DNA from 3 places in the Flavobacterium gossypii genome. Region 1 is predicted to be linked to each of the others. Evidence: riboswitches for the same ligand, from Rfam matches in the RefSeq annotation. Region 1 holds a riboswitch; each other region holds the start of a gene.
The links. Region 1 has a riboswitch for S-adenosylmethionine ahead of GGR22_RS09665 (homocysteine S-methyltransferase family protein). Riboswitches for the same ligand answer to the same signal wherever they lie in the genome.
Positions count from the first base shown of each region.

Region 2: it holds a riboswitch for S-adenosylmethionine, as region 1 does, so the genes downstream of both, GGR22_RS15975 (Na+/H+ antiporter NhaC family protein) here and GGR22_RS09665 (homocysteine S-methyltransferase family protein) in region 1, are expected to answer to the same signal.
Region 3: it holds a riboswitch for S-adenosylmethionine, as region 1 does, so the genes downstream of both, GGR22_RS01725 (trans-sulfuration enzyme family protein) here and GGR22_RS09665 (homocysteine S-methyltransferase family protein) in region 1, are expected to answer to the same signal.

Region 1 covers NZ_JACJIS010000001.1:2,144,920-2,150,460, reverse strand. The annotation lists gene metF (methylenetetrahydrofolate reductase [NAD(P)H]) at 1-377, opposite strand, end outside; gene metH (methionine synthase) at 458-3,142, opposite strand; gene GGR22_RS09665 (homocysteine S-methyltransferase family protein) at 3,170-4,168, opposite strand; SAM riboswitch class I at 4,334-4,437, opposite strand; gene GGR22_RS09660 (hypothetical protein) at 4,504-5,031, opposite strand; gene GGR22_RS09655 (OsmC family protein) at 5,141-5,541, opposite strand, start outside.
Region 2 covers NZ_JACJIS010000004.1:283,704-289,244, forward strand. The annotation lists gene GGR22_RS15965 (hypothetical protein) at 1-581, opposite strand, end outside; gene fabG (3-oxoacyl-[acyl-carrier-protein] reductase) at 710-1,456, opposite strand; gene GGR22_RS15975 (Na+/H+ antiporter NhaC family protein) at 1,531-2,850, opposite strand; SAM-I-IV-variant riboswitch at 2,910-3,006, opposite strand; gene GGR22_RS15980 (TerC/Alx family metal homeostasis membrane protein) at 3,159-4,169, opposite strand; gene GGR22_RS15985 (helix-hairpin-helix domain-containing protein) at 4,196-5,541, opposite strand, start outside.
Region 3 covers NZ_JACJIS010000001.1:357,096-362,636, forward strand. The annotation lists gene GGR22_RS01710 (NAD(P)H-dependent flavin oxidoreductase) at 1-643, opposite strand, end outside; gene GGR22_RS01715 (S8 family serine peptidase) at 706-2,316, opposite strand; gene GGR22_RS01720 (bleomycin resistance protein) at 2,320-2,670, opposite strand; SAM riboswitch class I at 2,867-2,975, shown strand; gene GGR22_RS01725 (trans-sulfuration enzyme family protein) at 3,124-4,302, shown strand; gene GGR22_RS01730 (homoserine dehydrogenase) at 4,342-5,538, shown strand.

The sequences.
Region 1 (5,541 bases):
CCGCGCAAAGCCACTACGTTTTGGATGCCGAGAAAATCCAAATCAATCAAGAAGTTTTCGGTGTCTTCTTTCGTAAAACCACCACAAAGAATATGCGGAATCGCATCAACTTGGTATTTGTTTTGAATTGCCGAACAAATACCGACCGTTCCAGGGCGTTTTTTGACAATCTTTTTCTCTAACAAACCGCTAGGCAGTTCTTTGTATTCGTATTCTTCACGATGGTAGGTCACATCAATAAACGGCGGATTGAATTCCATCAAAGGATCAATACTGTCAAAAATGGATTGGATATTTTGGCCTTTTAATGGAGGCAATATTTCAAAGGAAAATAAAGATTTTCCGTTCGCTTTTTCTATATGTTCGGTTACTTTCATCAATTTATAATTTAGAATTTAGGATTTTTGATTTAGGTGAGCTAAAATCAAAAATCCTAAATCAGACATCCAAATTTTCTCTAATCTGCAATATTTGGGTTAAGCCATTTTTCGGCATATTCATACAAAACGTTTCGGCGTCTGGCATAATCTTCGACTTGGTCTTTCTTGATTTTTCCAAGACCGAAATACTTGCTCTCCGGATTTCCGAAATAATATCCAGAAACCGAAGAAGCAGGCCACATGGCCATACTTTCGGTCAAGGTCACGCCTATCTCTTCTTCTACATTTAGTAATTTCCAAATCGTAGGTTTTTCTAAATGGTCAGGGCAAGCCGGATATCCGGGCGCAGGACGTATTCCTTTGTAGCTTTCTTTGATTAATTCTTCATTGCTTAAAACCTCATCCGAAGCGTAGCCCCATATTTCTTTTCTGATTTTCTCGTGCAAATATTCCGCAAAAGCCTCAGCAAAACGATCTCCTAAAGCTTTAACCATGATCGAATTATAATCATCGAGATTTTTCTCAAATTCAGCTGCTTTTTCATCTACCCCGAAACCTGTCGTTACGCAAAAAGCGCCCATATAATCAGTCTTTCCAGAATCTTTTGGTACAATAAAATCGGCTAATGCAATGTTTGGAGCTCCTTTTGTTTTTGCCGATTGCTGTCGTAGGGTCAAGAAAGTTTGCAAATGTTTTCCGTTTTCATCAAATAATTCGATATCGTCGTCATTAATTTGGTTTGCTGGAAAAATCCCATAGATTCCTTTCGCTTCGAGCCAGCTTTCTGACAACATCTGCTTCAACATTTTTTGAGCATCAGAAAATAAAATAGTAGCTTGTTCCCCGACTATCTCATCGGTCAAAATATTTGGATATTTCCCATGCAAATCCCATGTCCTAAAAAAAGGCGTCCAGTCGATATAATCAACTAATTCGTCCAGCTTTATTTCGATGGTTTTTGCCCCAATAAAATTAGGTTTAGTTGGAGAGAAATTATCCCAATCTAGTTTTAATTTATTTTTTCTGGCTTCTTCAATATCTAGGAAATTTTTGTCGCGGCTTCTGTTCAGGTATCCTTCACGCAATTCGTCATATTCTGAACGAAGGCTTTTGAAATATTCTTGGTTGGTATTTTTATTGATTAGATTCCCAGCAACTGTAACCGCTCGAGATGCATCGTTTACATGGACAACGGTTTCTCTGTATTCAGGAGCAATTTTCACGGCCGTATGCGCGCGCGAAGTTGTCGCTCCGCCGATCATGATTGGAATATTGATATTTAATTTGTCCATCTGTTTTGCCAAATAGACCATTTCATCCAAGGAAGGCGTAATCAAGCCGCTTAGACCAATAATATCTACTTTTTCTTCAATGGCAGTCTGGATGATTTTTTCTGGCGGCACCATGACACCAAGGTCGATAATTTCATAATTATTACATCCCAGAACAACCGCTACGATATTTTTTCCAATATCATGGACGTCGCCCTTAACTGTTGCCATCAGTACTTTTCCAGCAGAACTTGAAGTCCCATCTTTTTCAGCTTCTATATAAGGTAGCAGATACGCAACTGCTTTTTTCATAACCCTTGCCGATTTGACTACTTGGGGCAGGAACATTTTTCCGCTTCCGAATAAATCTCCAACGACATTCATTCCGGCCATCAAATTGATTTCAATGACCTCTATCGGTTTTGTCGCAAGCTGTCTTGCTTCTTCGATATCGGCTTCAATAAATTCATCAATCCCTCTCACTAAAGCATGGGTAAGCCTCTCCTGAATTGGAAGCGAGCGCCATTCTTGGGCTTGTTTTTCTGTTACTTCTTTGGTATCGCCTTTTATGTTTTCGGCAAAAGATAAAAGCCTTTCCGTTGCATCATCTCTTCTGTCAAGCAAGACATCTTCGACATGCTCTAATAAATCTTTTGGTATCTGGTCGTAAATTTCCAGCATTTCTGGGTTTACGATTCCCATAGTCATTCCGTTATTTACGGCATGGTATAAAAAGGCAGAATGCATGGCTTCGCGAACACGGTCATTTCCTCGGAAAGAAAAAGAAACATTACTCACACCTCCACTGACACTTGCATACGGAAGATTTTCTTTGATCCATTTTGTAGCTCGGAAAAAATCCACAGCGTTTTGGCGGTGTTCTTCCATGCCTGTCGCCACTGGAAAAATATTAGGATCGAAAATGATATCTTCTGCTGGAAAACCGACTTGGTCTACTAAAACATCGTAAGAACGCTTGCAGATTTCAATCCTTCTCTGGTAAGTATCGGCTTGACCGACTTCATCAAAAGCCATTATGATTACCGCCGCGCCATATTTTTTTATCAATTTTGCCTGACGGATAAAATTGTCTTCGCCTTCTTTTAGACTGATCGAATTGACGACGCTTTTTCCTTGTGCGACTTTCAAGCCTGCTTCGATGATTTCCCATTTGGAACTATCAATCATCACAGGAACTCGAGAAATATCGGGTTCTGCAGCAATCAGGTTCAGGAAAGTCGTCATGGCATGAACACCATCAAGCATTCCTTCATCCATATTGATATCGATGATTTGGGCACCGCCTTCTACTTGGGCTCTGGCAATATCTAAAGCTTCTTCGTACTTTTCTTCTTTTATGAGACGCAAGAATTTTCGAGAACCGGTAACGTTTGTCCGTTCGCCGACGTTCACGAAAATACTTTCGGGAGTTATGATTAAAGGCTCAAGGCCTGATAATTTTAGGTGTTTCTTACAATCAACATCTGCCATTTTCTGTTTTTCTTTAGCTGTAGCTTTTTAAACTGGTTCTACAATTCTTGGTGCATATTCTTTTGCGGCTTCTGCAATCAGGCGGATGTGCTCTGGGTTGGTGCCGCAGCATCCTCCTATTATATTGATGAGATTATCTTGGAGATATTCCCGAATCAAAGCTTGCATTTCTTCTGGAGTCTGGTCGTATTGTCCGAAAGCATTCGGCAATCCTGCATTGGGATGGGCTGAAATATTAAACGACGTATTGTGCGACAATCTCTGCAAGTAAGGCTTCAATTGATCCGCACCCAAAGCACAATTAAATCCGACGCTTAATAAAGGAATATGTGAGATTGAAATCAGAAAAGCTTCGACTGTTTGGCCTGAAAGTGTCCTTCCAGAAGCATCTGTAATTGTTCCAGAAACCATAATCGGAATATCAAGATTTCTTTCTTCTTTGACTTCTTCGATAGCAAATAAGGCCGCTTTGGCATTCAGGGTATCGAAGATCGTTTCTACCAACAAGATGTCTGAGCCTCCGTCGATCAATGCTTCGACTTGTTGTTTGTAGGCGATTCTCAAATCGTCGAAAGTAACGGCTCTATACCCTGGGTCGTTTACATCGGGTGACATACTGGCTGTCCTGTTGGTCGGACCAATAGAGCCTGCAACAAAACGAGGCTTGCTTGCGTCTTTTTTAGTAAACTCATCGGCTACTTCGCGAGCTAGTTTTGCCGATTCGTAGTTTAATTCATAGACGAGATCTTCGAGATGATAATCGGCCATGCCAATTGTAGTTCCTGAAAACGTATTGGTTTCGACAATATCCGCGCCTGCTTCAAAATACTGACGGTGTACATCGCGAATGGCTTGGGGCTGGGTCAATGACAGTAAATCATTGTTGCCTTTCAGGGGATGTGGAAAATCTTTAAATCTTTCGCCACGGAAATCTTCTTCAGAGAAATTGTAGCGCTGAAGCATGGTTCCCATTGCTCCGTCGAGAACGAGAATTCTTTCTTTAATAGCTTTGTGTATGTCTGACATTTTTTCGATACTAATGGTTATGCAACGACTCTGTTGAATCCAAAAGTTCATTATTTTTCAGAAAGCAGGAAATGGAGTGTTGAAAAAACCAAAGCCATTTGCTTCTTAAAAATTAAATATCGATATGTTGTCAGGAAAAGGGAGAGAAAACCGAGGTTTTTCTGTGTGTTATCTATCCACTTTCGTGGTAGAATGTAGCACCTTCTTTAAAGCTTAAAGGGTTGCTAAGGCTTCACCGGGTCTAATCCCTCTGCCTTTCGTGATAACTGTCAATATTTGTATGAACACTGCAAAGTAATGCAATATGTTTGGTTTTTGCAATAGCCGAAAGGAAATTATACTGCTAACTTCAAATCTTGTTTTTCTGCAATTTGGATGATTTTCTTAAGTAGCGTTTCAGAAACAGCTTCTTTTTTTATTGGATTTATGAAGAAAAATTCTTTTCCGAATTTCTTCAGGCTAGCATTTATAGATGCATTAAAATCCGCAGGAAGCTTTTCTATGACTGGATTCGTACTGATAACATCGAAGTCGTTTTGCAATAATTCGAAATATTCAGGAAGCAAATCGTCGGTTTCAGTAGTATCGACAGCGATAAGATTTTCAAGTTCATTTTCTTGAACAAAACTGATGATATCTTCTACCTTAAACGGAATTGCAAACTGAATAAAATTGGCTTCCCAAGAATTTTTTACAGTTGGTTTTTCAAAAAAAGCTACTGTAGAATTGGTTATTATCGGCAATCTTAATTCAAATTTTCTGTTTTCCAAAGGTGCTTTTTGGCTGGCAAGTATTTGGTTTATCAAAGAACTTCCGACGGTTTCTATTCCGAAAAGAATAATATTTATTTTTTTAACTGACATGATTTTGAGGCTTTAGGTTTAAAAAGAGCTGCTTTTGACTGGCAATCAAAAGCAGCCTTTTCAACAAACAAACAAATAAAACAAACTAAACAATTTTGTGATTTATGCTTTATGCGGCATAATTATATTCTTTGTACAAAATCAATTCGACCGGAGTTGTATTGACCAAGTTGTCATAAACCGGACTTTTTTGCTGTACTAATTTTAACCATTTTTGGAGCACTTGCAGCGAAGCATCAGTCGTTGGTTTCAGTACAATTTCAATTTTGCTGAAACCGACTCTTTCTTCTTGGCTTATGGTTCCCGTGATTTCTACCTGTAGCGATTTTAGGTTTATGCCCAATTCTTCGGCTACTTTTTGGCTAACCGCATTGACGCATCCTGCAAAACCGGCAAGGATATATTCAAACGGACTAGGCCCTTCGAGTTCTGGAAATTTTTTATTGTTGCTGATTCTTACATCAGAATTCTGTGTCTTTACAACGAATTGTTCGTTATTTCTGGAGTATC
Region 2 (5,541 bases), on a different contig from region 1:
TTCAGCTGATTGATTTTTAAATCTAAAAAAGTAGTCGTATCTCCAAGAACTACTGGGAATACTTTGTTGTTAGGATTGAAGCTGTAAACGTAATCGTTACCCGAGGTTTGGTTTCCGTCTGTTAAGATTATGGCTGGAAAAGCAGTGTTTTTGTTGATGCTTTTGAGATTCTTTGCAACTTCATCCAGATTGGTCTGCGTTCCTTTAAAACTGAAAATATCTGAAAGCTCAAATTCGTTAGAAAATTGATACGACTGAACTTCGAATTTATCTTGTAGATCCTTACTTGAAATTAGCTTTTTATAAACCTCCAAAGCAGTTTCGTTGGCTTTCAGCTCTGCAATAGAACTTGAATTATCGACAACAATTGGCAAAGGAGTTTTTGCTATCTCAAAAGTATTAGTTGTAATTTTTGGATTTATCAGAAGCAATAAAATTCCAAAGATTGAAAAGAAGCGCAAAAAAGCCAACAACAGATTTGTTCTTGATTTGTTTTTGGCTCTGAAATAGTATTGAAAAAACGACAGACCTCCTGCTATTAGTACTGAAAGTAAGATTAATAGGATTGTGTTTGTTGTCATTTTTTAGATTACAAGGTTTAGAAAAATTGAGATGCTCTATTTTGAAATTAACGAGGAGACATCCCTTAAAAAAATTAGGAATTACGCATATCAAAATTCGTAATTCCTAATTTAAAATTCATAATTGACTATGTCAGCATTCCTCCGTCAACGTTCATCACTTGTCCTGTCACATAAGCACTCATGTCTGAAGCTAAGAAAAGGCAAGCATTTGCAACGTCTTCAGTTGTTCCGCCACGTTTCAACGGAATAGCATCTCTCCATCCTTGAACAACATCTTCATTTAGTTTTCCAGTCATTTCTGTTTCAATGAATCCTGGTGCGATAGCGTTGCAACGGATATTTCTGGAACCCAGTTCTAAAGCTACAGATTTCGTGAATCCGATAACTCCAGCTTTTGATGCGGCATAGTTTGTTTGTCCTGCGTTTCCTTTAACTCCAACAACAGAACTCATGTTTATGATGGAACCAGCACGGTTTTTTAGCATTGTTTTTTGAACTGCTTTCGTCATGTTGAAAACAGATTTCAGGTTTACTTCGATTACTTTGTCGAAATCTTCTTCAGAAATACGCATCAAAAGGTTGTCTTTTGTAATTCCGGCATTATTGATCAAGATATCGATGTTTCCAAAAGTTGCGATAACATCGTCGACTAATTTTTGCGCTTCGTTAAAATCAGCAGCATTTGACTGGTAGCCTTTTGCTTTCACGCCAAGTGCAATCAATTCGTCTTCAAGAACTTTTGCAGCCTCTGCAGATGAACTGTATGTAAATGCTACGTTTGCTCCGTGTTTTGCAAAAACTTCGGCAATTCCTCTACCAATTCCTCGGCTAGCGCCTGTAATAATCGCTGTTTTTCCTTCTAATAATTTCATTCTATTTTAATTTAGTTTGCTCTTGTTAGGTTGACAAATATAAGAATTCAATTGCAATGACGTAAGGTATCTCTTTAAACTTTCAGGAATTTATTAATCCTTTTATCCCAAGCAGTGCTATAAATTGCGATTATCGTAAATAGCAGCAAAATGTAAATGTACCATGCATTTGAAATTAGTTCGATTACATTTAATTTTCCTTTTGCAAAGTTTAAAATAAGCAAGACTTGTGCTCCATAGGGAAGGATTCCTTGGACAATACAACAGAAAATATCTAGGATTGCGGCAGTCTTTTTTGGACTTAATTTATATTCGTCATTAATTTCTTTAGCAACAGCTCCTGTAATGACTATGGAAACGGTGTTATTTGCTATCGCTAAATTGGTAATGCTAACTAAAGTTCCGATTCCCATTTGGGCTGATTTCTTGCTTTTAATCTTAGATTTGATTTTTCGTAATACGTAATCGATACCGCCCGCTTTTTCGACTAGAGCCGCAAGACCTCCTGTTAACATTGACAAGAGAAAAATGTCTGTCATGCTCAGGAAACCTTCATATATTTTTTGCGTAAACCCCAAAAGCGTGAAATCGTTTCCAGCAAAGCCGATAATTCCTGCTACTAAAATTCCAATCAGCAATGTCACAAAGACATTTACTCCTGTTACTGCAAAGATAATCACGAGAATGTAAGGCAAAATGGCAATCAATTCGTAGCTTTCCTTTTGGATAACAACTGAACTTACTTCGGTATTCAATCCTAAATAAAACAGCAAAATAATAGTTATGATTGAAGCGGGCAAAGCAATGAACAGATTGACTTTAAACTTGTCTCGCATTTCACAACCCAATGACTGCGTAGCTGCAATTGTAGTATCAGAAATTATAGAAAGATTGTCGCCTAGCATCGAACCTCCTAGCAAAGAACCTGCAATCAAAGGCATTGAAGCACCACTTTTATCTGCCAAACTAATTGCAATTGGTCCTAAAGCTACGATTGAACCAACAGATGTTCCTGTGGCAGTTGACAGAAAGGAAGCGATGAGAAATATCCCTAGCGGGAAATGTTCTGTATCGATATTATTGATTCCTAAATTCACGACTGCATCTACAGCTCCCATGGCTTGCGTGACTGCAGCAAAAGCTCCAGAAAACAGATAAATGAGACACATTGTAATGATTTGGCTATTGCCACAACCCTGGATTAAAGTATCTATTTTTTGTTCTGTGGAATGTTTGAAGATTATAAATGCAACAATAATTCCAAGTGTGACAGCCACTGGCGAAGGCAAAGCATAAAAATCATTTAGGACAATTCCTGCTCCGAGGAAAGTAAAAATAAATACAAAAAAAGGTAATAAGGCAAAAGCAGAACCTTGAATTTTGATATGTTTCATCATCGATAGCTTAAAAATTAATAAAGCTCACGACGAAAAGCAAACCGAAAAGAAAGTATGATGACAACATTTTTTCCAAAGGATTTGGCTTATCGTTTTAGCACCTTGCTTGTTGTTGCAGGTTGCTATCTCTTTATGAGATTCGTGATAACGGAGGCAAAGATAGAATTTATTCTAAATTATTTTTATTCAATAAGGCATTTTTATGAATATTTGATAAGAAACAAATTAAAAATGAGACTCTTGTAAAAATAAAGAAGCTCTACTGATAATTCAGCAGAGCTCTTTTTATTTTGTGTTGAAATAATCTATTCTACGCTTTTAGCTTCTTCTTTTTCAGGAAACATAATTGACAATAGTACTGAAAGAACCAAAATCCCTCCAATTACGATTAACGAGTAAATAGAATCAATATGGTAGAAAGGTGCGATTATCATTTTTATACCAATAAAAGAAAGGATAATTGCCAAACCGTATTTCAATTTGCTGAACAAATGGATGAAATTGTCAAGCAAGAAAAACAAGGCTCTTAATCCTAAAATGGCAAAAATGTTAGATGTATAAAGAATAAAAGGATCATTTGAAATAGCAAAAATAGCAGGGATTGAATCTACCGCAAAAAGCAAATCTGTAAACTCAATTACAGCAACAACAACTAATAAAGGAGTTGCCAGTTTCTTTCCGTTTTCGATAGTAAAGAATTTATCTCCGTCATAATTATCACTTACTTTAAAGAACTTTCTGATCAATCTTGCACCTCTTGTATTGTTATAATCTTCATCATCGTCATCGTCGCCGGCTGACCATGATTTAATTCCTGCATACACCAAGAACAATCCAAATAAAGTCATGATAATATTGATATCATATTTGAAACCTTCGATTCCCATTAATCCTAAAAGCTTGTTCAAATAGGTCAATTCAATTAGGAAAGCTCCAGAAAAGATAAATATCGCTCTTAAAACCAAAGCTCCGATAATACCCCAAAACAATACTTTATGCTTGTTTGAATTGGCTACATCAAAGAATTTGAATACTAGAATAAATACGAAAAGGTTGTCTACAGAAAGGGCTTTTTCAATCCAATAGGCAGATTGGAACTCGTAGAACTTTGTCGGTCCGATAAAATAATAGATAAATCCACTAAAAATCATTGACAAACTGATCCAAACAATTGACCAAGTTATGGCTTCCTTATTAGAAACAACATGGCTCTTTTTATTGAAAATCCCCAAATCCAAAAGCAACATGATGATGATTACAACCGAAAATGTTGCAATTAATCCTGGGTGATTGATTAAAGTATCTACTTTATCCATTAGTTATAAAATTAATTGATTACTGATTATTGTTTTTGATTCGTAATTGTAAATAGTGCCACTCTTCCTCCTTCTTCGGCAGAAAGGAGTATTTTTTTTCCGTTTGTAATTTCTATCCTGCCATTTATTGGAACCTCATTTCCTTCTGTCAGGTCTTTAACTGACTTGCCATTTTGGTTGACAAAGAACCATTTATTTTCTTCAAATACAAAATTTCCAACAGGTATTTTTTCAGTATCTGCAAGCCTTTCATTATTAATGCTATTCCTATTTGCATGCCATGAATTCAGTTGTTGATTTTCATAAATCATCAGTCTATGATTCTCTGGTTTCCAAACAGAAGGCTGGAATTGGTAATAGAAATCAGCCATTGGAAGTGACTTTTGATAATAAGTACCGCAAAACGGACATTTAGGTTCTGGAGTATTATCAAAAACATACTGTTGCTGATCACAACTTCTGCTGCTGCATGGAATTGTCAAATCTATTGTTTTTAATAATGCCTGTTCCCAAACTTCAGCTACGGGACGCGACATTGGATTGTGAAGTCCGGAAATAAATGCTTCATCAAAAAGTTTTTTCAGATACGGACCTGTAATCGAATAGGGCAATTTTGAAACATCAGCCCAAGGCAGATCCCATTTAGAGACTTGATTCAGTTTTGGGCGATTGGAATTATCTTCCGGATGCTCTATAAACAATGCTTTTTCTCCCATAGAAAGCAAATCGTCAATTTCTGTTTCCAGATTATGAACCTTCCCTCCTTTTAATGGATGTCTGTGAAGCAAAAACATATAAATCAAAACGGGTAAAGCGTGTAAATCTGTCAGTCGGTTTGGCAATTTCCGATTGGCATCGTTTTTATTTAAATGCTTCGTAGCCAAAACTTCGGGAGCGATAAACTCTGCAGTTCCAATAACATCTGCTGGATAAAGCCCCGGAACAACCAAACCGTCCAAGTCAATGATTACGGCAGATTTCTCAATTGGATCAACCAGCACGTTATTATAGGACAAATCGGAATGTGCCAGACCCATCGCATGCATTTTTTTTACGCCTCTGGAAATATTTACGCAAATCTGTAGGTAATCGGCCCAATTTCCTAGTTCTGATTTCGCCAAACGTAGTGGAAACATCGTATTCCTGAATTTTGCTCCTGCAAACCATTTCCCATTTTTTTCTTTTCCTTGTATCAAATCTACCGACTCCTGACCTTTTTGGAAAAAGAATTTCTGATTGTATGCAGGAACAATTATTCCTGTCAATCCGTTGTATTCGATAATATCTTCTGGCCAGCGAAAAACTTCATTCAAGAAGAAATCGGAGGCATCTTTATTTTTAATTTGCGGGAGGTAATAATTTGTAATCTTTT
Region 3 (5,541 bases), 1.8 Mb from region 1:
CTAAATCAACGATAGTCTTTTTAAAATCATCATGTGAAGAGCTTTCAACCGACGCCGCAAAACGGCTTCCAACTTGCACTCCATCAGCGCCTAAAACCATAGCTGCCAGCATTCCTCTTCCTGTCGCAATACCTCCAGCCGCAATTAACGGAATCTGTATTTTTTCACGAACCATCGGAATCAGCGTTAATGTTGTCGTTTCTTCCCTTCCGTTATGTCCTCCGGCTTCAAAACCTTCGGCAACTACAGCATCAACTCCAGCTTCTTGGGCTTTCAATGCAAATTTTGAACTGCTGACTACATGAACAACCGTTATTCCTTTTTCCTTTAAAAAGCTAGTCCATGTTTTCGGATTCCCTGCAGAAGTGAAAACTATTTTTACGCCTTCTTCAACAATAATATTCATGATTTCTTCGATATTCGGGTAGAGCATCGGAACGTTTACTCCAAACGGCTTGTCGGTTGCTTTTTTGCATTTTTGGATGTGTTCTCTCAAGACTTCTGGATACATCGATCCGGCTCCGATCAACCCTAATCCTCCTGCATTGCTGACAGCACTTGCTAATTTATAACCGCTATTCCAAATCATGCCACCTTGAACGATTGGATATTGTATGTTGAAAAGCTGCGTAATCTTATTCATTTAAATGATTTATAGTATTATTTTATTGGTTTTTATTTGATTCTATCTTGAAATTCAGGGAATTATTTTATGGCTAATTTTCCGGTTTGGTAATTGGTTCCTGCTTTAATTTTATAAAAATAAATACCTGCTACCAAATTTTCAACCGAAAAACTCGGCCTTGAATTTTGGATTTCCGTATACAGAATTTCTTGTCCCAGATTGTTATAAATAGAAACCTGAGCTTTTTCATAGTCATTCGGAAAGGCCAAATTTACAATAGAAGTGGCTGGATTTGGATAAATGGTAAATGTTTTAGAAGAAAAAGTAGGAACTTCCAAAGCATTTGTCAAAGCCAAATTAAAATCCGGAATTCCGTATCCGAACTGATCATTTGGCGTATTGTATAAATGAGCCGATTGCTTGATCAACTGCATGATTTCTGTATTCGTCTTGTTCGGAAAAGCCTGCCACAAGCAAGCTACCATTCCAGCTATAATAGGCGACGAAAAAGAAGTGCCGTTAGCAAACACAACATTTCCTAACTGGTTGGAAACGACTGCTGCTTCACCTTGAGCCATGACATCAGGCTTGACCCTAAAATCTGCAGAAGGCCCGATAGAGCTAAAACTTGCATATAATTTTGTTGATGTCACCGCACCAACAGCCAAAACATTTTCTGCATCGGCTGGAGCACCGATATGTGGCTCTGGGCCAGCTCCTGTATTTCCAGCAGAAGCCACGCAAATCATACCTCTAGAATAGGCAATTTCTGCTCCACGAGAAATAAAAGTCGTTGTGCCATTCATGTTAAAATATGCATAGCTATAATCAGGATTGTTGTAGCCGAAATAGCTTAAAGAGGTATTGATTATATCTACGCCCAAACTATCTGCCATTTCTGCGGCTTCGACCCAGTAGGATTCTTCAACAGGGTTTTCATCTAAAATATCTTCTGTGATAAAAAGATAATAAGAAGCATCTGGAGCTGTTCCTACCAATTGGTTTTCAACATAGCCTCCCATGGTTGAAAGTACCTGCGTTCCGTGCGTGCCGCCGCTATAAAAATCAGCATTTCTGGTAACAAAATCATAGCCTCCTAAAATCTTATTATTGACTAGAAGCCTTTGGAAAGGCTGTGCAGTATTTACATTCGGGAATCCAGCGTCCATAACCGCAATTATCTTCCCATTTCCTGTAAAATCTTGCTGATGCAACAGATTACCTTTTAACATCCTAATCTGATTACCAGAAGTACCATATCCATAATTCACCTGAACTTCTAAGTCTTTTACCCCAACCGAATTGGTTTGGCGCAACGCCCTTCCTTCACCATTCAATGTTGGATTTGCAAATTGCACACGATCTACAAAAGCCAAATTTTCAAGACCACGAATATCCGTTATTGACCCTCTGATATGCAAAGCATTCAACCATTTGGATTTAGCTTTTACCGTAATTCCGGACGTAGCTGTAACTTGATTGATATAGGAAACTGAAATCGGAACATCTTTATCATCAAGCGGAATATTCTGAGTCGTTCTTCTATCCAAAGCTCTTTGCGAAAGCATTTCTAAAGGATTTGCAAGATAATGAGCCGCATCCGGCTTATCTGTAAAATATACCCAGGCATCTTCTTGGCCTATGGCATATACACTCGAAAGCAAAAGCAGTAAAAGAGTAATTTTTTTCATAAATTATTGTATTGGTTGTCCAAACTTGAACAGATTACCGCTGTCATCGATTATATAAAATTCGCGCATTCCCCAAGGTTGTTTTTTTAGCGCTATTGTATCGCCTAGCACTTTCTTATACCGCTCAAAAACAGCCTCAATATCATTTACGCGAATATAGCAGCTTGAGTTTTCTGCAACTATTTCATCATCGCATTTCCATAAATGAATTTCAATACCATCCCAAACAAAAATCAGAAGATCATCATATTCGTTTGCTAGTTCACAGCCTAAAATTTCTTGGTAAAATTTTTTAGATTTTTCAAAATTTAAAGATGGAAGCTGGGATATGATTTGGGCAATTTTTGAATTCAAAACCTCTATTGTTTTAGATATAAAAGTCAAATTTACAAAAATGAAATTTTATAAAACGCTTTAGCCGCCAATATTTACAGGAGTCAGACAACTATATAAAACACTAAATATCAACGAAATAAAAAATATTTTAAAATTTATTAGGTTTTTAAAATATTTATACTCTAAATTTGCACTTAAGTTCTTTAAAAAATTATTCTTATCCAGAAAGACCGAGGGAATTGACCCTATGACGTCTTGGCAACCTGTCCATTTTCGGATAAGGTGCCACATTCAACCCTTGCTTTGGCAGGGAAAGATAAGCTTAGAAAATAGTACATAATACTTCAAGATATTATATGCTCTTCTGACTTATCGGAAGAGCATTTTTTATTTCTGCTCTCCCGATATCTGGTTTCGAATATTTTTTTTAAAAACAAAAAATATTTAAAAACAATCTTAAAAAGTATCAAGATGAAAGAGCAGACACAAATCTTAAATTACATTCCAGTTGACGAATTAACAGGTTCTATCTCAGTTCCAATTTACCAGACTTCCACTTTCGTACAAGAAGCACCTGGCATTCACAAAGGTTTTGATTATGCACGAAGCAATAATCCTACACGAAAAGTCTTAGAAGATTTAGTCGCCAAACTAGAAAATGGAACTAATGGCTATGCTTTTTCCAGCGGCCTAGCAGCTATCGATGCGGTCGTGAAATTATTATCGGCTGGAGACGAGATTATAGCGGTTGACGATATTTACGGCGGTGCCTTCCGCCTATTTACGCACATTTATGAAAAATTCGGAATCAAAGTAAAGTATGTCGATGCTACTGATGCTAAAAATGTAGCCGAAGCAATTACAGATAAAACAGCTTTAATTTGGATTGAATCTCCGACGAATCCTACGCTAAAAATCGCTGACCTGCGTGCTATTGGAAAAATCGCAAAAGAAAACAGTATCTTATTTTGCGTCGATAACACTTTTGCCTCTCCTATTGCCCAAAAGCCAATTGATTTTGGAGCCGACCTAATCGTGCACAGTGCAACAAAATACATTTCGGGACACAGCGACCTGATTGCAGGCTTGGTTATTACGGCAACTGAAGAATTAGGCAGTAAGATTAAGTTTATCCAAAATGCTTCGGGTGCTATCTTAGGACCTTTCGACAGCTGGTTGGTAATACGAGGAATCGAGACTTTAAACTTGAGAATTAGACAGCATGCTGAAAATGCGCAAAAAATAGCCGAATTCCTGACAAAAGAAAAACTAATCCAAAACGTTTATTACCCGGGGCTGAAAACGCATCACAACCACGAAATTGCTAAAAGCCAGCAGAAATACTTTGGGGGCGTAGTAACGTTTGATTTAGTGATTGATGATAAAAAACTGGCTTCCAGAATTGTTTCGGGAACCAAATTGTTCAAGCTTGCCGAAAGTTTGGGCGGCGTGAAAAGCTTGTGTTGTTTGCCTTGCGAAATGACTCATAAATCAATTCCTGCAGAAAAAAGATACCAGTCTGGCGTAACCGACAGTTTGATCCGACTTTCTGTTGGCTTGGAAGATGCCGATGATTTGATTGCCGACTTAAAACAGGCTATCCAAAATGCAGTCAAAGAAAATGTTGCCATCGAATTCCATAAAAACTAATCCTATCCTATTTTAATCATCATATAAATAACACTCAAAATGTCAAGAAAAAAATTAAATATAGGATTGTTTGGTTTCGGATGCGTCGGTTTCGGACTGTATGAAGTTTTACAGAAAACCCCTGGACTGAAAGCAAACATCAAGAATATCTGCGTAAAAGACAGAAACAAAACGCGCGAAATTGGTGTAGAAAACTTCACTTTCGATAAGAATGATATCTTCAATGATCCGGAAATCAACGTCATTGTAGAATTAATCGATGATGCCGATGCGGCGTATGAAATTGTAACTACAGCCTTAAAAAGCGGCAAAGCAGTGGTTTCTGCCAACAAAAAAATGATTGCAGAGCATTTTGAAGAACTGCTCGAATTGCAGCGAAAACACAATGTCCCTTTATTGTATGAAGCTGCGTGTTGTGCGAGCATGCCGATTATCCGAAATTTAGAAGAATACTATGATAATGATCTTTTGGAATCCATCCAAGGCATCGTGAATGGTTCTACTAATTACATCCTTACAAAGACGTTCAAGGAAAATCTATCGTATGATGAGGCGCTGAAACAAGCACAGGAAAAAGGCTTTGCAGAAAGCAATCCGATTTTAGACACGGGCGGCTTTGATGCCAAATACAAGTTGTTGATTTTGCTAGCGCATTCTTTCGGATATATTGCAAAACCTGAGGATTTACTGAATATCGGAATTAATAATATTGGCGGTTTAGAATTAAAATATGCTCGAGAAAAAGGCTTAAAGATTAAGCTTGTAGCCCAAGCTTTTAAAAATAATGATGGAAACATTTCGGCCTTTGTTATTCCAAAATTCGTAGATACAGAAGATCGCTTGTTTAATGTGGATGATGTTTTTAATGGCGTGATTACGAAAACCAGTTTTGCAGACGAACAGTTTTTTGTCGGTAAAGGCGCGGGTGCTCATCCGACAGCTTCGGCAGTGTTAAGCGATATTTCTGCTTTGAGTTATGATTACCAGTACGAGTACAAAAAAATTGCTCAGCAGGAAAACATAAGCTTGTCTGATGACGTAAATTTAAAAGTATTCTTAAGACATCAGATTGAGGATGCAGTTACTTTAAAGAAGCATTTTTCAACTATTGACGAATCGTATCTAAATCATGAGTCGGGTTATATCACTGGAACTATTTCCTTAGAAAACTTACGAAATATACATTTTGATGAAAGCTTTGATAAATCTTTTGTTTTGCTGGAAATTGCTAATTAGTGC